3 regions of the Lysinibacillus sp. FSL R5-0849 genome follow, and region 2 is predicted to be linked to each of the others. Evidence: riboswitches for the same ligand, from Rfam matches in the RefSeq annotation. Region 2 holds a riboswitch; each other region holds the start of a gene.
The links. Region 2 has a riboswitch for S-adenosylmethionine ahead of MKY80_RS18470 (methionine ABC transporter ATP-binding protein). Riboswitches for the same ligand answer to the same signal wherever they lie in the genome.
Positions count from the first base shown of each region.

Region 1 (5,932 bases), 1.1 Mb from region 2:
GGACCCAAAGCGTCCTCCATCAACAAAAAACAGCGACAAACACCGATTTAACAGTGTTTGTCGCTGTTTGAAATGTTACCAAGCTTGCATTTGGGAACGTTATGTAGGTTTGTTTTGTATACTTTATTCAATAGTTAAAATTATGTTGTCTCCTATTGATGGAGTACAACCATCAAGTTCATAGCTTGTTTTTTCTTTATCTTCATTCACTATAATTGAAGTACAAGTTTTATGAATTATTTTACCTTGACCATATCCATCTCTTCTTGTATCAATTGTTACGTTTATAACTTCATTTTCAAATTCATAACCATAAATTATTGGGTCACCCTCTGTTGTATATTTAACCACTCTGATACTATCGTCTCTCTCTTGTTGTACACTGTTGAAAAATTCATCAAATCGCTCTTTATTTTCTAACTTACCATTTGTATCTATTATATCGTCTAATGTTTTAATATAAGGTGGAGGGTTATCGTCTGTATACATATAGATATCTTGTGATGTTTGTCCACTATTACAACCAGAAACTAAAAGTATAAAGAATAAAATAAAAAATCCAGCTTTCATTCTCAAGGTAAATATCTCCTTTGAAATTATTTGGACGTTCTATTCTAATTTTTCGATATAAATCTGCATTTCCCTTTTCTCGCCAGAAACTACTACTTTCTTCAAACCCAAAAAATCTTCCCAAAGCGTCGTTTGGAACCTTTTTTGTTAAAGAATGTTATTCAACAATCTGGCCCGTTTGTTGAACAAAAACATCCTGCATATCAACACAGGATGTTTAATCAAACTTTAATATAAATTATCGAACTTTGTTTTAAATGATCAAACTTTTTTATAAAACTATACTAAATCCTTATGAACAATCCAATTTATTATCTAATTATACGAACAAGCTAACTGCCCAAGCACAAAATAATTGCGTGCTTGGGCTTTCCCTTTTCTTAAGAAATCTTCATAAATATTCTCTCTAATTATTAATAATTTCCATTTACAATAATGAAGGTCGACATTACGTATAGCATTTGAAAATCATCATCAGAAAAAGGAGCATCACACCTTGGGAATTACTGAAATCATGAGCAACATCAAAATTTTGATGCTGCCCGTCATCATAATTATTGGCCTTGAATTTTTACTAATTGGACTTTATTTCTTTTATTATCAAAGACGACGATCCGATCACCAAAAACAAATTCCTGTAAAGAAGCTTCTGCTTGGCGCAATTTTTATCGGATATATTGTCTTTGTTTTGGAGCTGACAGTAATTGGTCGTGGCACTTCACATTTCATGCAGTTGAACCTTCAGCCATTCAGTGGTTATATAGACGCGTGGAAAAAATACTCTTTACGTGATCTTCAAAATTGTCTTTTTAATATATTGATGTTTGTGCCATTAGGAATGTTTTTACCTTTACTTATGGCTAAATGTAAAGAGTTTAAGTGGCTTCTCCTAGTAGTTGTAGGTGCAACAGCCTCCATCGAAACGTATCAGGCACTTTCAGGAGCAGGGATTTTTGAGCTTGATGATTTAATCAATAACTCACTTGGCGGTATTATTGGCTACCAATTATACAAACTTATCGCTTCTATGGCCCATAACAAAAAGGTAAAGGTAAAAAGTCTGATTGGAAACCTTGCCATACCTCTATTGATGGGCTTAATCTTTATCGTTATGAACATTGTCTACGCCCAGCAGGAGTTTGGTCACCTAGCAATTAACGCTTATACAAAATCAAAAATGTCAGATGTTCATGTATCCACATCATTGGAATTAAGCGCAGCACCAATCGTTGCTCCTGTCTATAAGAAAATCATTCAAGAGGATGACGTAAAAGACCTATTACAACAGAAACTAGGATTATCAGAGATGAATGTATCTGATGTCAAGGACAATGACGAAACGCTAGTGGAAGATAAAAATGGGGTCGCGTATACATTGGTTACAAATAATTCAGAGGGACAATGGTGGTTAACCGAGAATAATTATACACCGGAGCAAATTTCAGCTGTAGAGCAAGAAGAAAAGGCGAAGTCATTGATGGATGAACTTTCTATACTACCTCAAGATGCAGAATTTACTGTACAGGAGAATGGTGAATTTGAATGGACCTTACCAGACCGTCCTGATGTAACTAAAGATTACTGGACTGGAGATGTCAGTCTTGGCCTGAAACCGGACGGTCACATTTATTCATTAACCTACAGTCTTCATGAAAATCAATTTATACGAGAGGTAAACATACAGTCTCCTACAGAAATATATGAACGAATAAAGGAAGGCGATTTTCCTCAAATAAAGTATAACGCACTCGTACAGGAGGAAGACCTAATTATAAAAAAAGGAGACCAAATTGAAATTGAATCGATTGAGCTTTCCTATATGTATGATACAAAAGGCTTCTATCAGCCCATATACAATGTTTCTGGCAAGTTCAACGACAACGATTGGTTTACTTTAATTCAGGCAAGAAAGTAACACCTCGTTCCAAATACTTAAGCAAAGCCCAGGCTCCAATTAATAGAGCAACTGGGCTCTTTTATTTTCGACTGTAAGGGGCAATGAACTATCCCCCTATCTCCTAAAAGTAGACTACTCCCCTATTTTTCTACTATTATTTTTTTACCTAATACCATTAGTGTTTATTGTCTGATTCTTATTGAAATTTATTAACTTTAAAATAAAGTAAAGCCGTTGATTGATTTCCAGCTTTCCATGGGCGGGGTCGAACTGCACCCTCGCCCTTCGTTCCAATCTGGAGTGGATATTAACTTCACCACAAAAAAATGCTCCCTTTAGATAAACAGATTTTATTTTTTAATCTGTCTACCTAATAGGGAGCATATCAAACTACTCGATGGCTTTTGTCTACAGTCTGAAATAACCAGCTTGCTGATCTTTATTTAGATTGAGCTACTTTCGTCGTTCATGTTTAATTTTCAGTAGTAAAAGTTTAGGCTTTCTTTTTTTTCGGGTACCCAATGAATATCGCTATCATACCACAAATACCAATAAGAATTGGGTAGAAAGAGTACGGCAAGATACTCACTGGCGAAATTTTGGCTACGCTTGCGGCTACAAGAAATTGGGCTCCGTATGGGAGAAGACCTTGGACTGTACAAGAGAAAATATCTAAAATACTTGCAGACTTTCTCGGCTCAATCTCATACTGGTCAGCAATATTTTTGGCAAGTGGCCCGGCAATTAGAATAGCAATTGTATTATTGGCCGTAGATAAATTAGTTAGACCCACAAGACCAGCTATACCAAATTCAGCACCCTTCTGCGATTTAATCCTGCGCGTTACAAGACGGAGTAAAAAGTCAATTCCCCCATTAAATTTAATAACTTCCACCATTCCAGCTATTAATATAGCCAGAAAGGCGATTTCATACATCCCTTCCATTCCTTCACCAATCTTTTGTATAAGGCTCATTATGTGATAGCTGCCATCTGCTAAGCCAACAGCACCGGCGAGAACAATCCCTAATGCAAGAACGAGGAAAACATTCATTCCAGATAACGCTAAAATAATAACTAAAACATAGGGAATAATTTTTATCCAATTATAGCTTAGATGCTCTACTTGGGCTGTCCCCCCGGATGTCATAAACCCTAAAATAATACTTGTGATAATAGCTGCCGGCAATACAATCCAAAAATTGACCTTAAATTTGTCCTTCATTTGCGCGCCTTGTGAACGAACTGCAGTAATAGTAGTATCTGAAATAAAAGATAAATTATCACCAAACATCGAACCGCCTACAACCGCTGCCATCACTAAAGCAATAGGTAGCTCCGTAAGATCGCTTATTCCAACTCCAATTGGCGCCAGCGCAACAATCGTCCCCACTGATGTGCCCATGGATAGAGAGATGAAACAGGCAATGATGAATAAGCCTACGACAACCAGGTTTTGCGGTATAACCGATAAAGCAAAGTTAACAGTGGAATCTACAGCCCCCATTCCCTTCGCTACCTCTGAAAATGCCCCTGCTAATAGAAAAATAATAACCATCAGCATGACATTTAAATTTCCGGCACCTTGGCAAAAAATATCAACCTTTCGGGAAAACGATTCTTTTCGATTCATCGCTAGAGCTACAGCACCCGAAATGCTGATGGCTACAATGACAGGAAAGGCATAAAAATCACCCATTATAATCCCTGAACCAATAAATAAAATCATAAAAATAACAAATGGGATTAGCGCCCATGGATTCTCTTTCTTCATTGTCTACCTCCAAAAATTAAAAATCAGCCCTATTTTTTATTTTTTCACCATAAAAAAGGCCTCATCTTGAAATAACAAGAAGAGCCCTTATAGTTAAAACGCTCCTCTTATCTATCAAGAACATTGCTTGCTGGATTTGGCACAGTAACTTAATAGTTCCGCTGCCGAGATTTCATCGGGCCAGTCCCTCCATCTCTCTTGATAAGAAGAAAAAATATTATATTTTTTACACAATATTAAAATACTAAAATAAAACATCCATAATTGCAACATGTTTTTAATTGTAAAAAAATCCCACGACTATTATCAAGTGCGAAATTCAACTTTTTATACGAATACGAAGCTTTGAATGGACACATAGATCGAAAATATAAATACCCCGACTAAAAACCAACCATATAATTTTCTCTCTCTCCGAAATTCATTAATTCCTAATGTTAACATAAATAAACCTAGAAAAAGGATCATTAAAAAGTTTAGCCGATAATCATGTGTCATAAATCCGTAAATGGAAAGCGTGATGCCTATTATTGATAAAATAATTTGTACTGTTTTTAACAAAACGATTCCCCCTATTTGCTTGAACGAATACTAACAGTTATCTAACCTTTTTTGAATAAAAAAATTCTATGATGGGTGAGATGACAAATGAAAGCCCAACAACTTTTTATTTTTGTTTTTTTAATTGGCTTTTGAACTAGAAACAGGAAATTTAAGTTTAATTCGAACAGGGCTGACAAAAGGCTTTTACCCTGCATTTATCTTTTCTTTAGGTTGTGCTGTTGGTGACATGGTGTACGCTGTACTATAGGTTTTGGGAATAGCCTTTCTAGTACAATCTAGTACAATATTCCAATTCATTTTATGGATTGGCGGTACTATCATGCTTGGCCCTTTAACCTTCCAAGCTTTCCGAGATACGTTTGCATGCAAAAAATTAGAGTCATGGAGCAGCGATTGAAAAGAAATCATTATGGGCTTATTTTTTACTGGTGTTTGGCTAGTAGTTTCAGCAACGACTGCAATCGTTGATTCCCAACGGTTGGTGGAAGTATAGTAGGTGGTACAACTATTGGACATTCAGCAACTAAAAGCTTACCTCCCTTCTTCTTCGGATTTATCACCGTTTCAATCCTTTGGGGGCTAATCCTTTCATATTTAAGTAGCATCGGTGGTAAAATAATGGGAAAAGGCTTATGCAAATAGTTTCGTTTATTTCAGGATTACTCTTTTTGTACTTTACTTTTTATGTATTCTTGAATGGTTTTGAAAAGCTATTATAGGGGTGAAAACCATGGTTAGAAGAAGATAGCTAGCCTCCTAGATCACCAAGGATATGTAGGAGGCTAGCTTAATTATAGGAGATGTTTAAACGATGAAGCAAAATAAATATGATGATATGCAATTCTTTTCTGCTTACGAAAAAATGCCACGTTCTGTTCAAGGGCTGGACGCCGCAGGAGAGTGGCATGTATTAAAAACACTTTTACCTGATTTGAAAAATAAACATGTGCTTGATTTAGGATGTGGTTTCGGGTGGCATTGTCGATATGCGCGCGCACAACAGGCAAAATCAGTGATTGGTGTGGATATATCTGAAAAAATGCTGGAAAAAGCTCAGGAAAAAACGGATGATCCTTTTATTTCCTATTTGCAAATACCGATTGAGGACATTCAATTTTCCGCTTCTC
Region 1 is NZ_CP152004.1:2,634,808-2,640,739, forward strand. Features, by position in the region: gene MKY80_RS12930 (DUF4362 domain-containing protein) at 124-570, opposite strand; gene MKY80_RS12935 (VanZ family protein) at 1,085-2,485, shown strand; gene MKY80_RS12940 (Na+/H+ antiporter NhaC family protein) at 2,961-4,241, opposite strand; SAM riboswitch class I at 4,346-4,449, opposite strand; gene MKY80_RS12945 (DUF3953 domain-containing protein) at 4,569-4,802, opposite strand; gene MKY80_RS12950 (hypothetical protein) at 4,989-5,321, opposite strand; gene MKY80_RS12955 (class I SAM-dependent methyltransferase) at 5,617-5,932, shown strand, end outside.
Region 1: another riboswitch for S-adenosylmethionine. It lies ahead of MKY80_RS12940 (Na+/H+ antiporter NhaC family protein); the one in region 2 lies ahead of MKY80_RS18470 (methionine ABC transporter ATP-binding protein).

Region 2 (5,932 bases):
TAGCACATAGTCTGTATATGTTTCTACTTTAAGGTCAATACCTTTCTCAGCTAAAATCGGTTTTGCTTTATCCAAAATTACTGCATGCGGTGTATTAGAAGCTCCCACTGTTAAAGTAACGTTTTCTTTACTATCTGTTTTATCACCAGATGCTGAATTTGCATCCTCTTTTTTATCAGTACCGCAAGCTGCTAAAGCTAGTACAAGTATTGATAAAAATAATCCTGTTAATAACTTTTTCATTTATGACACTCCCTTTATTTTGATGAAAATATGTTAGCGGCAAGAACCGGAATAACCTCAGTTTTATTAACGTTTATCAATTTTTTCTGTAATGAAATCACCAATCCATTGGATAATAAAGACGACTACTAAGATCAAAATAGTTGCCATTAATGTCACATCTTGGCGATTTCTTTGGAACCCGTCTAGGAAGGCTAAGTTCCCAAGACCTCCTGCACCGATTATCCCTGCCATTGCTGTATATCCAACAAGTGCTACAGCCGTAACCGTAATACCCGAAATTAGTGCTGGTAATGATTCAGGGATTAGAACTTTCCAAATAATTGTGGATGTTTTTGCCCCCATTGAACGAGCTGCTTCAATGACACCTTTATCAATCTCACGTAACGCAATTAATACCATACGTGCATAGAATGGAGCCGCACCGATAATTAAAGCAGGTAAAGCAGCATTAGCTCCACGGATTGTACCTAGTAAAAGCTTAGTGAATGGAATTAATAAAATAATTAACACGATAAATGGGATAGAGCGGAAAATGTTAACGAGTGACCCTGTTAAAAAGCTAACAATTTTATTAGCCCATAACTGATTGGGACTTGTTAAAAATAGGACGATTCCAATAGCTAACCCAAGAATAAATGTAATAACTGTAGAAATGGCCGTCATATATAATGTTTCATACGTAGCCTGCCACATGCTATCCCAGTCTACATTCGGAAAGAGATTAGTTAGCATCTGCAATCACCTCCGTTTGTACTTCCACTGTATTTAAATAGCTTAAGGCTTCAGTCACATTTGCTTTCGACCCATCAATTTGGACTATGAGGGTACCATATGCACCATTTTTCGTTTGTGAAATATTTCCGTGTACGATGCTTACTTCCACATCGAATTGCTTCACTAGATGTGAAATAACTGGCTGTTCTGTTTTTTCACCAACAAAAATCAATTTGACAAGTTGTCCAGTTGGATAATTTGCTTTGATTTGTTCTACTGTATCCTGTGTTTCCTTTGTATTTGTAATTTGGGCTACAAATTTCTTAGTAATGGCTGCCTGAGGTGCCTGGAAAACTTGCAATACTTCCCCACGCTCTACAATTTCGCCTGCCTCCATCACTGCTACACGATGACAAATCTTGCGAATGACATGCATTTCATGAGTAATGAGGACAATCGTTAACCCTAACCGTTCATTAATATCTACCAGTAAATCAAGAATGGCATCTGTTGTCTCTGGGTCTAGTGCAGATGTTGCCTCATCACATAGTAAAACCTCTGGATTATTTGCTAATGCACGTGCAATCCCTACTCGTTGCTTTTGTCCACCAGACAGCTGCGATGGATATGCTTGATCGCGACCTTCTAAGCCAACAAGTGCTATCAATTCCTTCACCCGTGCCTCACGTTGAGCTTTTGATACACCTGCAATTTCTAATGGGAAGGCAATGTTTTCTGCAACTGTTCGTGACCAAAGTAGGTTAAAATGTTGAAAAATCATACTAACCTTTTGTCTAGCTGCTCTAAGCTTTTGACCCTTAATCGAAGAAAATTCTTGATTGTTCACCGTTACTGTTCCTGCTGTTGGTTTCTCTAAACCATTAAGTAAACGAATCATCGTACTTTTACCAGCGCCACTATAGCCGATAATGCCAAAAATTTCACCCTTATTAATAGTAAGGTTAACATCTTTGACTGCCGTTAATTCGCCATTTGCTGTTTTGTATTTCTTCGTTATATTTTGAAGCTGTATCATAGCGAATACTCCTTTTCTTATATAAAAAAACCCCTCCACTTATAGACAAGTAGAAGGGGTCACGTATTATACGTTGAACCGTTCTCTCATCTTTCAAAGAAAAAATCTTTGAGTGATTTGGCACCTTTTCACTATGTGATGGTTGCCGGGCTTCATAGGGCACTTCCCTCCGCCGCTCTTTATAAGAGTTCGATATATTTAATGTTTTAGTAATATATTTGTTACTTTACCACGCTAATAAAGTTCAGTCAATTGATTTTTTTAACAATTCGTACAAAAATGGTACGGATTGAAAAGCATAAATCTTTTCTGTCACTTTGCCGCCATCACACACAAGTAAACATGGGACGCTTTCAATTTGATGTTCAATAGCAATTTGCTCCAAAAAATTAATATTTGCTTTCCCTAGTTTTAGGTGAGGTAATAGTTGTTCTACAATTGACATCATTTTCGATGCCACTGCACAAGTACCACACATCGGTGTATATAAATAAAACGCAGCTTTTTCTCCCGACTGTAAAGCCGACTCCCACTGCTCTTTTGACCATTCTTCCATTTAGTTCACGCAACCTTATAAAATATATTCATTATGGATGGAGAAATGCGCACGCAGTAAAATCATTGCTAACACTTTTCTTGGTGTCGTTTCTACTTCCTTATATGTCGGCATTGTACGTAAATGCTCCGCTTCCGGATAATGTCTGTCCATTAAAGCGCGTAGCTTATCGCCTGAAGTATCAGCATCAAAAAAAGTAAATAGCTCGCAGCCCTCATAGGGGTCTATTAGCTCCTCTAATTGATGCACTCCAATTGTTCCATTCGTACATAGTATTGTAACATTCTCGTTCAAAATCGGCTCAATTTGTAGCTTATCTGAGCGTCCTTCTACTATCAAGCATTTCCCATCGAACATTACGCCACCTCCATTTAGACATATCCACTTATACATTATTATATAATAAAAAACGCCGGTAGTTTCCGACGTTTTTTGATTATGGCTTGTCTTATTCTGCAGTCATCTCTTCGTATTGTTCTGCTGTCATAAGTTTATCAACTTCTGATGCATCAGCAGGCTCTACGACGATCATCCATGCTTTTTCATATGGTGATTCATTAACGAATTCTGGGCTATCTTCTAAATCTGCATTTACTTCCACTACAGTACCTGAGATTGGTGCATATAATTCAGAAACAGTTTTTACTGATTCTACGCTACCGAATGGATCATCTGTTTTGATTTCATCGCCAACTTGTGGAAGTTCAACGAAAACGATATCTCCTAATTCAGATTGTGCGAAGTGCGTAATACCAATACGTACTTTTCCATCTTCTACTTTTACCCATTCATGCTCTTCAGAGTAACGTAAGTCTTTCGGTGTGCTCATGCAAAAAACCCCTCCATAATTATGTAATATATTCACTTTCAGTGTGCCATACTTCTCCTATAAAAACAAGGATAAAAACGGTTATAACCAAGCTTGCTCAAAATCGGATTCTTTAAACCCTAAAGTTACTTTTTTTCCATCTGTTACGATGGGACGTTTTATTAACATACCATCCGTAGCAAGTAGCTTAAGCTGTTCTTCCTCAGTCATATCAGCTAGCTTGTCCTTCAAACCAAGGTCACGATACTTCATGCCAGAAGTATTAAAAAACTTCTTCAAAGGTAGTCCACTTGCTTGCCATAAAGCTGTTATTTCATCCTTTGTTGGTGGCTGCTCTACGATATGTACCTCTTCATAGGAAACGTCATGATCATTTAACCACTTTTGTGCTTTTTTACATGTTGTACATTTTGGATAATGGAAAAATTGAATCGTCATAAAAATGCTCCTCTGCTGTCTTTTTCTGTAGTATACCATCATAATCATTTAGAATGGTGGATCTTCGCTCATTTTCGTAAGTCTATCCATCGGTTCTGTATTTTTATCCGTTACTTTCATAAATTTATCTGGAATAAAAAAACTAGCTACCCATTTGCGGATAGCTAGCGTTTTTCATACGATTAAACGATATATTTTTCTGCTTCAATTAATTTCACAGATGCTTCACGTTTCTTCGTAATTAGGTTGTATGGATTATTACGTGTTAATTTACGTAATGCAGATAAAGTCATACGTGCTGCATCGCCATCTGCGGAAGCAAGAATTGTATCTTTTGCTTCTTTTTCGATTTCAGCAAATGCTTCTTGGCAGAAAATTTGAGTGTATAGCAATTTTTGATGTGCTTTTTCAACGCCATCACGAGCAATCGCTTTTTCTGTACGTAATACAGCTGATTCCATTGCAAATAATTGATTAGCGATATTGGCAATATTCACTAAAACTTCTTGTTCTTGATCTAACTTCGCACCAAAGCGTTGTGCTGCTAAGCCTGCCGCTAATACAGCAATCTTCTTAGCATTTTTCACTAAGTATTTTTCCTGAGCTAGTGGCTCTGTACCGATATCCTCCGGCATTAACATCAGAAGCTCTTGCTGTAGATTTTGCGCAACTTGTAATAGTGGCAGCTCACCTTTTAGTGCCTTTTTCATAAATGTACCTGGTACAATCATGCGATTAATTTCATTTGTACCTTCAAAAATTCGATTAATACGAGAATCACGGTAAATACGCTCTACCTCATATTCAGCCATGAAGCCATAACCGCCATGTAACTGTACCGCTTCATCTGCAATATAATCTAATGTTTCTGATCCAAATACTTTAGCAATTGAGCATTCAATCGCATACTCAGCGATAGCACCTGCAATCACTTTTCCTTCCTTTTGCTCCTCTGGACTTAGCTGGCTTAAACGATCTTCAAATAAACCAACAGTACGATAGTTTAAGGATTCTGATGCATACAATTGAGAAGCCATCGTTGATAATTTTTCTTTTGTAAGGTTGAAGTCAGAAAGCTTTGTTTTAAATTGCTGACGTTGGTTTGTATATTGTACTGCTAACTCAAATGCACGTTTTGATCCACCAATTGTTCCAACCCCAAGTTTATAGCGACCGATATTTAAAATATTGAAGGCAATGACATGCCCACGACCAATTTCACCTAATAAATTTTCTACTGGCACTTCTGCATCTTCTAACACTAGTGTACGAGTAGATGAAGATTTAATTCCCATTTTCTTCTCTTCAGGACCCACAGAAACACCTTTGAATGCACGTTCAACAATAAAGGCAGTGAACTTATCGCCATCAATTTTAGCGTAAACAACAAACACATCTGCAAAGCCTGCATTTGTAATCCATTGCTTTTCACCATTTAAAATATAATGTGTGCCTGCATCGTTTAGTTTCGCAGTTGTTTTTGCCCCTAAAGCATCTGAGCCTGATCCCGGCTCTGTTAATGCATAAGCAGCAATTAATTCACCTGAGGCAAGCTTCGGTAAATATTTTTTCTTTTGATCTTCGTCACCAAATAGCACGATTGGTAATGAGCCAATTCCAACGTGTGCACCATGAGTGATGGAGAAACCACCTGCTACAGACATTTTTTCTGCAATTAATGCTGAAGAAACTTTATCTAAGCCTAGTCCTTCGTATTCTTCAGGAACATCTGCTCCTAGCAAGCCTAATTCACCAGCACTTTTAAGGAGACGTACTGAATGCTCAAATTCGTGGTGCTCTAAATTTTCAACTACAGGTAAAACTTCATTTGCTACATATTCTTCTGTTGTTTTGGCAATCATTTTATGCTCGTCAGTGAAATCTTCTGGTGTAAACACACGATCTAATTCCACATCTTCAATTAAAAATCCGCCGCCTTTAATGAAATCCGTTGTTTTTTCAGTCATATAAATTCCTCCCAATATATCTATTTTGATAGTCTAATCCCCTATTGAATGATGCCTCTTCAAAATCTGTGATATTTGCTAGAGGCTTAATCTTTATTCAGCATCTTCTCCAGTCATATTAGAGAAGGTTTCTGACGCTACAAACC
Region 2 is NZ_CP152004.1:3,732,358-3,738,289, forward strand. Features, by position in the region: gene MKY80_RS18460 (MetQ/NlpA family ABC transporter substrate-binding protein) at 1-243, opposite strand, end outside; gene MKY80_RS18465 (methionine ABC transporter permease) at 310-978, opposite strand; gene MKY80_RS18470 (methionine ABC transporter ATP-binding protein) at 968-1,996, opposite strand; SAM riboswitch class I at 2,080-2,184, opposite strand; gene MKY80_RS18475 (thioredoxin family protein) at 2,241-2,552, opposite strand; gene MKY80_RS18480 (hypothetical protein) at 2,568-2,909, opposite strand; gene gcvH (glycine cleavage system protein GcvH) at 3,001-3,381, opposite strand; gene MKY80_RS18490 (arsenate reductase family protein) at 3,463-3,819, opposite strand; gene MKY80_RS18495 (acyl-CoA dehydrogenase family protein) at 4,002-5,786, opposite strand.

Region 3 (5,932 bases), 400 kb from region 2:
AAAAAAAATAAGCATAATCAAACAAACAAATGAAACAAAAGGCTACCAATAATATTGTGGTAGCTTTTTTTTGGTGAAATTCAGACAATGTAGTAGTAAGGACTTTATATATATGTTATGTAAAATTATGGTATAAATAAAATTGACAGTAATTTTTAAAATGTTTAAGGTAAATGAGTAATTTTGAAATGAAATCATACATAAATAAATCGACTGTAGTCAATGTATAGAGAAAATCTGTTAGTTGAGTGCAATTCACCTTTTATTCATGATAGAACAATGTGTGGCTGCTTTTGGAGGAAGCAGTGTGACAAATGAAATAGTTGAAGCAAATGGGAACATAGTAATATGGTCAGCCTATTAATCGGTATTTTTTGTTGTATCAATCAATATGCTAAAAGGTATTTATTGTTTCTCAGCCTGATAAAGTAAACGGAACGAAAGAGGGAAGATAAGTGATTTTTCAAAAACAGAGTAAGACGAAGGCGTTGGATTTACAGCAATATACGGTGAAAATGGAGCTGTCTAATCGCCAATTAATGGTGAAGCAAATTGAAATGCTAAATGTAACGAAGCAAGACTTACAATATTTAAAAGCATTCCAGCCGTATGTTATGGACAATGTTGATCACATCGTAAACCGTTTTTACAATATGATCGGTACCGAACAACATTTGGTAAATATTATTAGTCATCATAGTTCTGTAGAAAAGCTTAAAATAACGTTACGGCAGCACATTATTGAAATGTTTAACGGAACGATTGATGAGGAATTTTACCAAAGGCGTGTGAAAATTGCAAAGGTGCACGTACATATTGGGCTTAGAACACAATGGTATATTTGCGCGTTCCAAGATTTATCTCTCTCATTTATAGACTTGGTTGAACAGCATATCGATCATCCGCGAGATCAGTTTAATACAATAAGGGCCATTTCTAAAATTTGTAATTTCGAGCAGCAACTTGTTTTAGAGGCATATGAAAATACAGTTGAACAGCATAAAGAAAACATGGAACTAGAAAAAGAAGCAATTGAACGACAAATTGTACACTCCTCTGAATTGCTTGCGACCATTTCACAGGAAACCAATAATTCATTTTGCAGACTAAGCGAGCAGTCTGGGGAAATTGAACAATTGGCAAAGAGATCGCTAGAAGTGTCTACGCTGGCTGAAAACCAAGCACTGGATGGACGTGAATGTTTAAAGAAACAATCACTAAATATGCATAATATTATTCAATCTCTTCATGATATAGAAGAAAATATTGAACAATTATCTGATATGTCGAAGGAAATGGAAACGATTATGAGTGTCGTTACCAATATTGCCAATCAGACCAATTTGTTGGCCTTAAATGCTGCTATTGAAGCAGCCCGTGCCGGAGAAGCAGGGAAGGGATTTAGTGTAGTAGCTGATGAAGTACGTAAATTATCCATTCAAACAAAGGAATCTGTCACCGCTGTTGCATTATTGTTGCAAAAAACGAGTGAACGCACCGGGAAATTAGAGCAATCTCTCATTCATATCCAAGATGAGGTGGCATCTGGTGAGGATAATATGTTACACACGGAAGGACAATTTACAAATATAGTAGGGGCAATGACAGAAGCAAAAGATCAAAATGATTGCATGGCGACGAAAATACAAGCAATCGCAGGTATATTAAGTGGGTTGGGTAGTTCTTTTACTGAAGTAACGAACTCAGCAGAAAAATTAGCTAGCTTTGCCCAAAATTTAAAAAGCTAGATCACTAGTAGCTATATTAAACACTATAGTACTCATTATAATGTGTGTTTAGAAGCATATTCTTGGAGCTAGAGTTATCTCACAGTTGAGATAGCTCTATTTTTGCTAAATTTGTAAAGGGTTTAACGTAATTTTCAATGAAAATAAGTTTATACTGTAGACAGAACTAAAAATAGGGGCGGTTTACTATGAAAACAGTTGTTGTATTAGGTGGCGGTATTACTGGTTTATGCACAATGCATTATCTGCAACGCCAAGTGAAGGAAAAAAATTTAGATGTTCAGCTAGTGCTCGTAGAAAAAAATACATATTTAGGTGGCAAACTATATTCGGCCTATGAACAAGGTTTTATTATGGAAACTGGTGCTGATTCAATCGTAGCTCGCCATAAAGGTGTAATGGAGCTAGTGCAGGAGCTAGACTTTGAAGATCATCTCGTTTACAACGAAACAGGTATATCCTATATTTATACAAATAACGAGCTGCACGCCATTCCAGCGGATTCTACTTTCGGTATACCTATGAGTGTGGCATCACTTGAGGAAAGCACACTTATCTCTGACCAGGCCAAACAAGAAGCTTTAAAAGATTTAACTTTACCCAATGCAGGTTTTACAAAAGAAAGCTCAATAGGGGAATTTTTAACTTATTATCTTGGCGAAGAGCTTGTGGAAAATCAAATTGCACCTGTTTTAGCAGGTGTCTATTCTGGTGATTTACACCAACTTTCTATTGCCTCCACTTTACCGTATTTAATTGACTATAAAAATGACTATGGAAGTATCATAAAAGGTTTTGATGCGAATCGTGAGCAATTTGTTAAAGCTGCTAATAAAAAATTTATTTCATTTCAAAATGGATTATCCTCTTTAATTGAGCGATTAGAACAGACATTAACAGAGGTAGACATCATTAAAGGGGTAGCCACAAATCATGTCCAAAAAACGGGGAACAAGTATTCGATTTCATTAGCGAATGGTCAATACATTGAGGCAGATTATGTTGTTCTAGCGCTACCGAATGAAGCGGTTCAAAGTATATTACAGGACGACTCCTTAACACATTATTTTGATCAGTTTACTACAGCATCAGCCATTACTATTTATCTAGGCTTTGATGTGCCTGATGCAAACTTACCTGCGGATGGAACAGGCTATATTGTATCGCATAATTCTGATGTCACTTGTAATGCAGCAACTTGGACGAGTCGCAAGTGGAAGCATACATCGAAAAACAATCAACTACTTGTTCGCCTATTCTATAAGAGTATTAATCCGGCGTATGAGCAGTTACGTAAAATGACTGACGACGAATTGGCAGCCGTCGCTTTAGAAGATGTTCGGAAAAGCCTAGGAATTGATGAAAAGCCAACCGTTGTGAATGTCACAAAGTGGATTGATCAAATGCCTAAATATGACTTAGCTCACCGGGAAGCGCTACAAGGCTTACTACTAGAGCTGAATGAAAACTATCCGAATTTATCGATAGCGGGTTGCTCTTATTTTGGAGTAGGTATTGGTGCTTGCATTCAAAATGGGAAAAAAATTGGTGAAGAGCTTGCAGAAGAACTATCCAATTTCTAAGTTTTTAAGCAAATAATTTCTTTGTTATGTGAAATAGTCTTGACTCATTCGTCTGTAAACGATATGATTCTTTTAATTATTTAAAAAATTCATACTTAATAATTCTTATCAAGAGAAGCAGAGGGACTGGCCCATTGAAGCTTCAGCAACCAACTTTTTGTCAGGTGCTAAATCCAGAAGACCGTTGAGTCGAAGATGAGAAGGAACAATAATGATGAGTCGTTAAAGCCTTCTTTTTATATAAAAGAAGGCTTTTTATTATACAGAAATAGAGGAAGAGAGGCTAGTTTTATGGGATTGCTTGAAAAATTAAAAACGCATGTATTGACGGCAGACGGTGCAATAGGCACAGTGTTGTATGGCTATGGATTGGAGTATTGTCATGAGGAAATGAATGTTCAGAGACCTGAATTAATTGAAAAGATTCATAGAGAATATATCGCAGCGGGTGCTGATATTATTCAAACGAATACGTACGGTGCCAATGCCATTAAATTAGCTCGCTATGGACTAGAATCAAGTGTCAAACAATTTAATGAAGCAGCTATTACTATTGCTAAGCGAGCAGCAGCGGATGGCGGTCAATTTGTTTTAGGAACAATTGGTGGAATTCGTGGCATTCGTAAAAGCGATGCAACATTAGATGACATATTAGCGACCGTTGAAGAGCAGGCAAGTGTGTTACTTGCAGGAAATCCTGATGGCCTTTTACTCGAAACTTATTATGATTTTGAAGAATTAACAGCAACATTAAACGTGCTACGCGCCAAAACTAATATACCGATAATTGCTCAAGTATCTATGCATGAGCCTGGTGTTTTACAAAATGGTATGTCTTTAAATAATGCGCTACATGAGTTAGAGATTCTTGGTGCAGATATTGTTGGTGTCAATTGCCGTCTAGGTCCATATCATACGATTCAAGCGTTTGAGGCTGTAGAACTTCCGGCAAAGGCATTTATGTCAGCCTATCCAAATGCTTCGCTATTAGATTTAGAGGACGGGCGTGTTGTTTATGAGTCGGAGGCTGATTATTTTGGTCGCGCTGCTGTTGAACTGCGTGATCAGGGTGTTCGCTTAATTGGGGGTTGTTGTGGTACGACACCAAAGCATATTGCAGCCGCAAAGAAGTATTTAGAAGAGCTATCACCAGTTAGTGAAAAGCATGCGAAGCCTAAAAAGATTGAAATTGTTCGTGATGCCGAGCCAGCTAAATTTGAACCACTTCATGAAAAAGTAAAGCGTGAACGCTCGGTCATCGTAGAGTTGGATACACCTAGACACTTAGAAATAGATGGATTTCTTGAAGGGGCCAAACAACTATATGAGGCAGGTGCCGATGTAGTGATGATGGCAGACAATTCATTGGCATCCCCACGTATTAGCAATATTGCAATGGGGGCGTTATTGAAAAGTACTAATGGCGTGCGCCCCCTTACACATATTACCTGTCGAGATCGTAATTTAATTGGTCTTCAATCACATTTAATGGGGTTAAATGCCTTAGGAATTCATGATGTGCTAGCTGTTACGGGTGACCCAACGAAGGTTGGAGATTTCCCTGGTGCCACTAGCGTATATGATGTCTCCTCGATGGAGCTTATCCAATTAATTAAACAATTAAATGAAGGGGTTTCTTTCTCAGGGAAACCACTACGGAAAAAGGCTAACTTCTCTGTGGCTGCTGCATTTAACCCTAATGTTCGTGTTTTAGATCGTGCTGTGGCACGCTTAGAAAAAAAGATTGAGCATGGAGCAGACTATTTCATTTCACAGCCTGTTTATACAAAGGAAAAAATTATAGAAATATATGAAGCAACGAAGCATTTACAAGCACCGATTTATATTGGCATTATGCCCGTTACGAGTTATAAAAGTGCAGAGTTTTTACATCATGAGGTGCCAGGCATAAAATTATCTGAAGATGCTTTATCAAGGATGAAAGCATGTGGTGAAGATAAGGAACGCGCTACACTTGAGGGGATTGCAATTGCCAAGGAATTAGTAGAAGTGGCTGCGCAATATTTCCAAGGTATTTACCTTATTACACCATTTTTACGCTACGATGTGACATTAGAATTAATGAAATATATAGAGCAATTGGATGAACAGAAAAAAGGGGTAAGTATAAATGGCTAAGCACATGATTGAAGAACAACTTGATAAAAGAATATTAATTCTAGATGGCGCAATGGGAACCATGCTGCAAAATGAAAACTTATCAGCAGATGATTTTGGTGGAGAGGACCTAGATGGCTGTAATGAAAATTTAGTGCTTACTAGACCTGATGTCATTGAGAAAATTCATCATAAGTACTTAGAGGCAGGGGCAGATATTATTTGTACAAATACATTTGGTGGAACACCTCTTGTATTAAATGAATATAATCTAGGTGCAAAAGCGGAAGAAATTAATAAACGTGCAGTTGAAATTGCCCGTCAAGCAGTTGACAATTATACGACTTCCGACTGGCCCCGCTTTGTTGCAGGCGCAATGGGTCCAACAACGAAGACGTTGTCAGTTACAGGCGGCATTACATTTGATGAATTAGAAGAAAATTTCTTTGTGCAGGCAAAGGCATTGATTGAAGCAGGGGCAGA
Region 3 is NZ_CP152004.1:4,128,323-4,134,254, reverse strand. Features, by position in the region: gene MKY80_RS20460 (globin-coupled sensor protein) at 456-1,748, shown strand; gene MKY80_RS20455 (protoporphyrinogen oxidase) at 1,937-3,331, shown strand; SAM riboswitch class I at 3,434-3,533, shown strand; gene MKY80_RS20450 (bifunctional homocysteine S-methyltransferase/methylenetetrahydrofolate reductase) at 3,623-5,470, shown strand; gene metH (methionine synthase) at 5,463-5,932, shown strand, end outside.
Region 3: another riboswitch for S-adenosylmethionine. It lies ahead of MKY80_RS20450 (bifunctional homocysteine S-methyltransferase/methylenetetrahydrofolate reductase); the one in region 2 lies ahead of MKY80_RS18470 (methionine ABC transporter ATP-binding protein).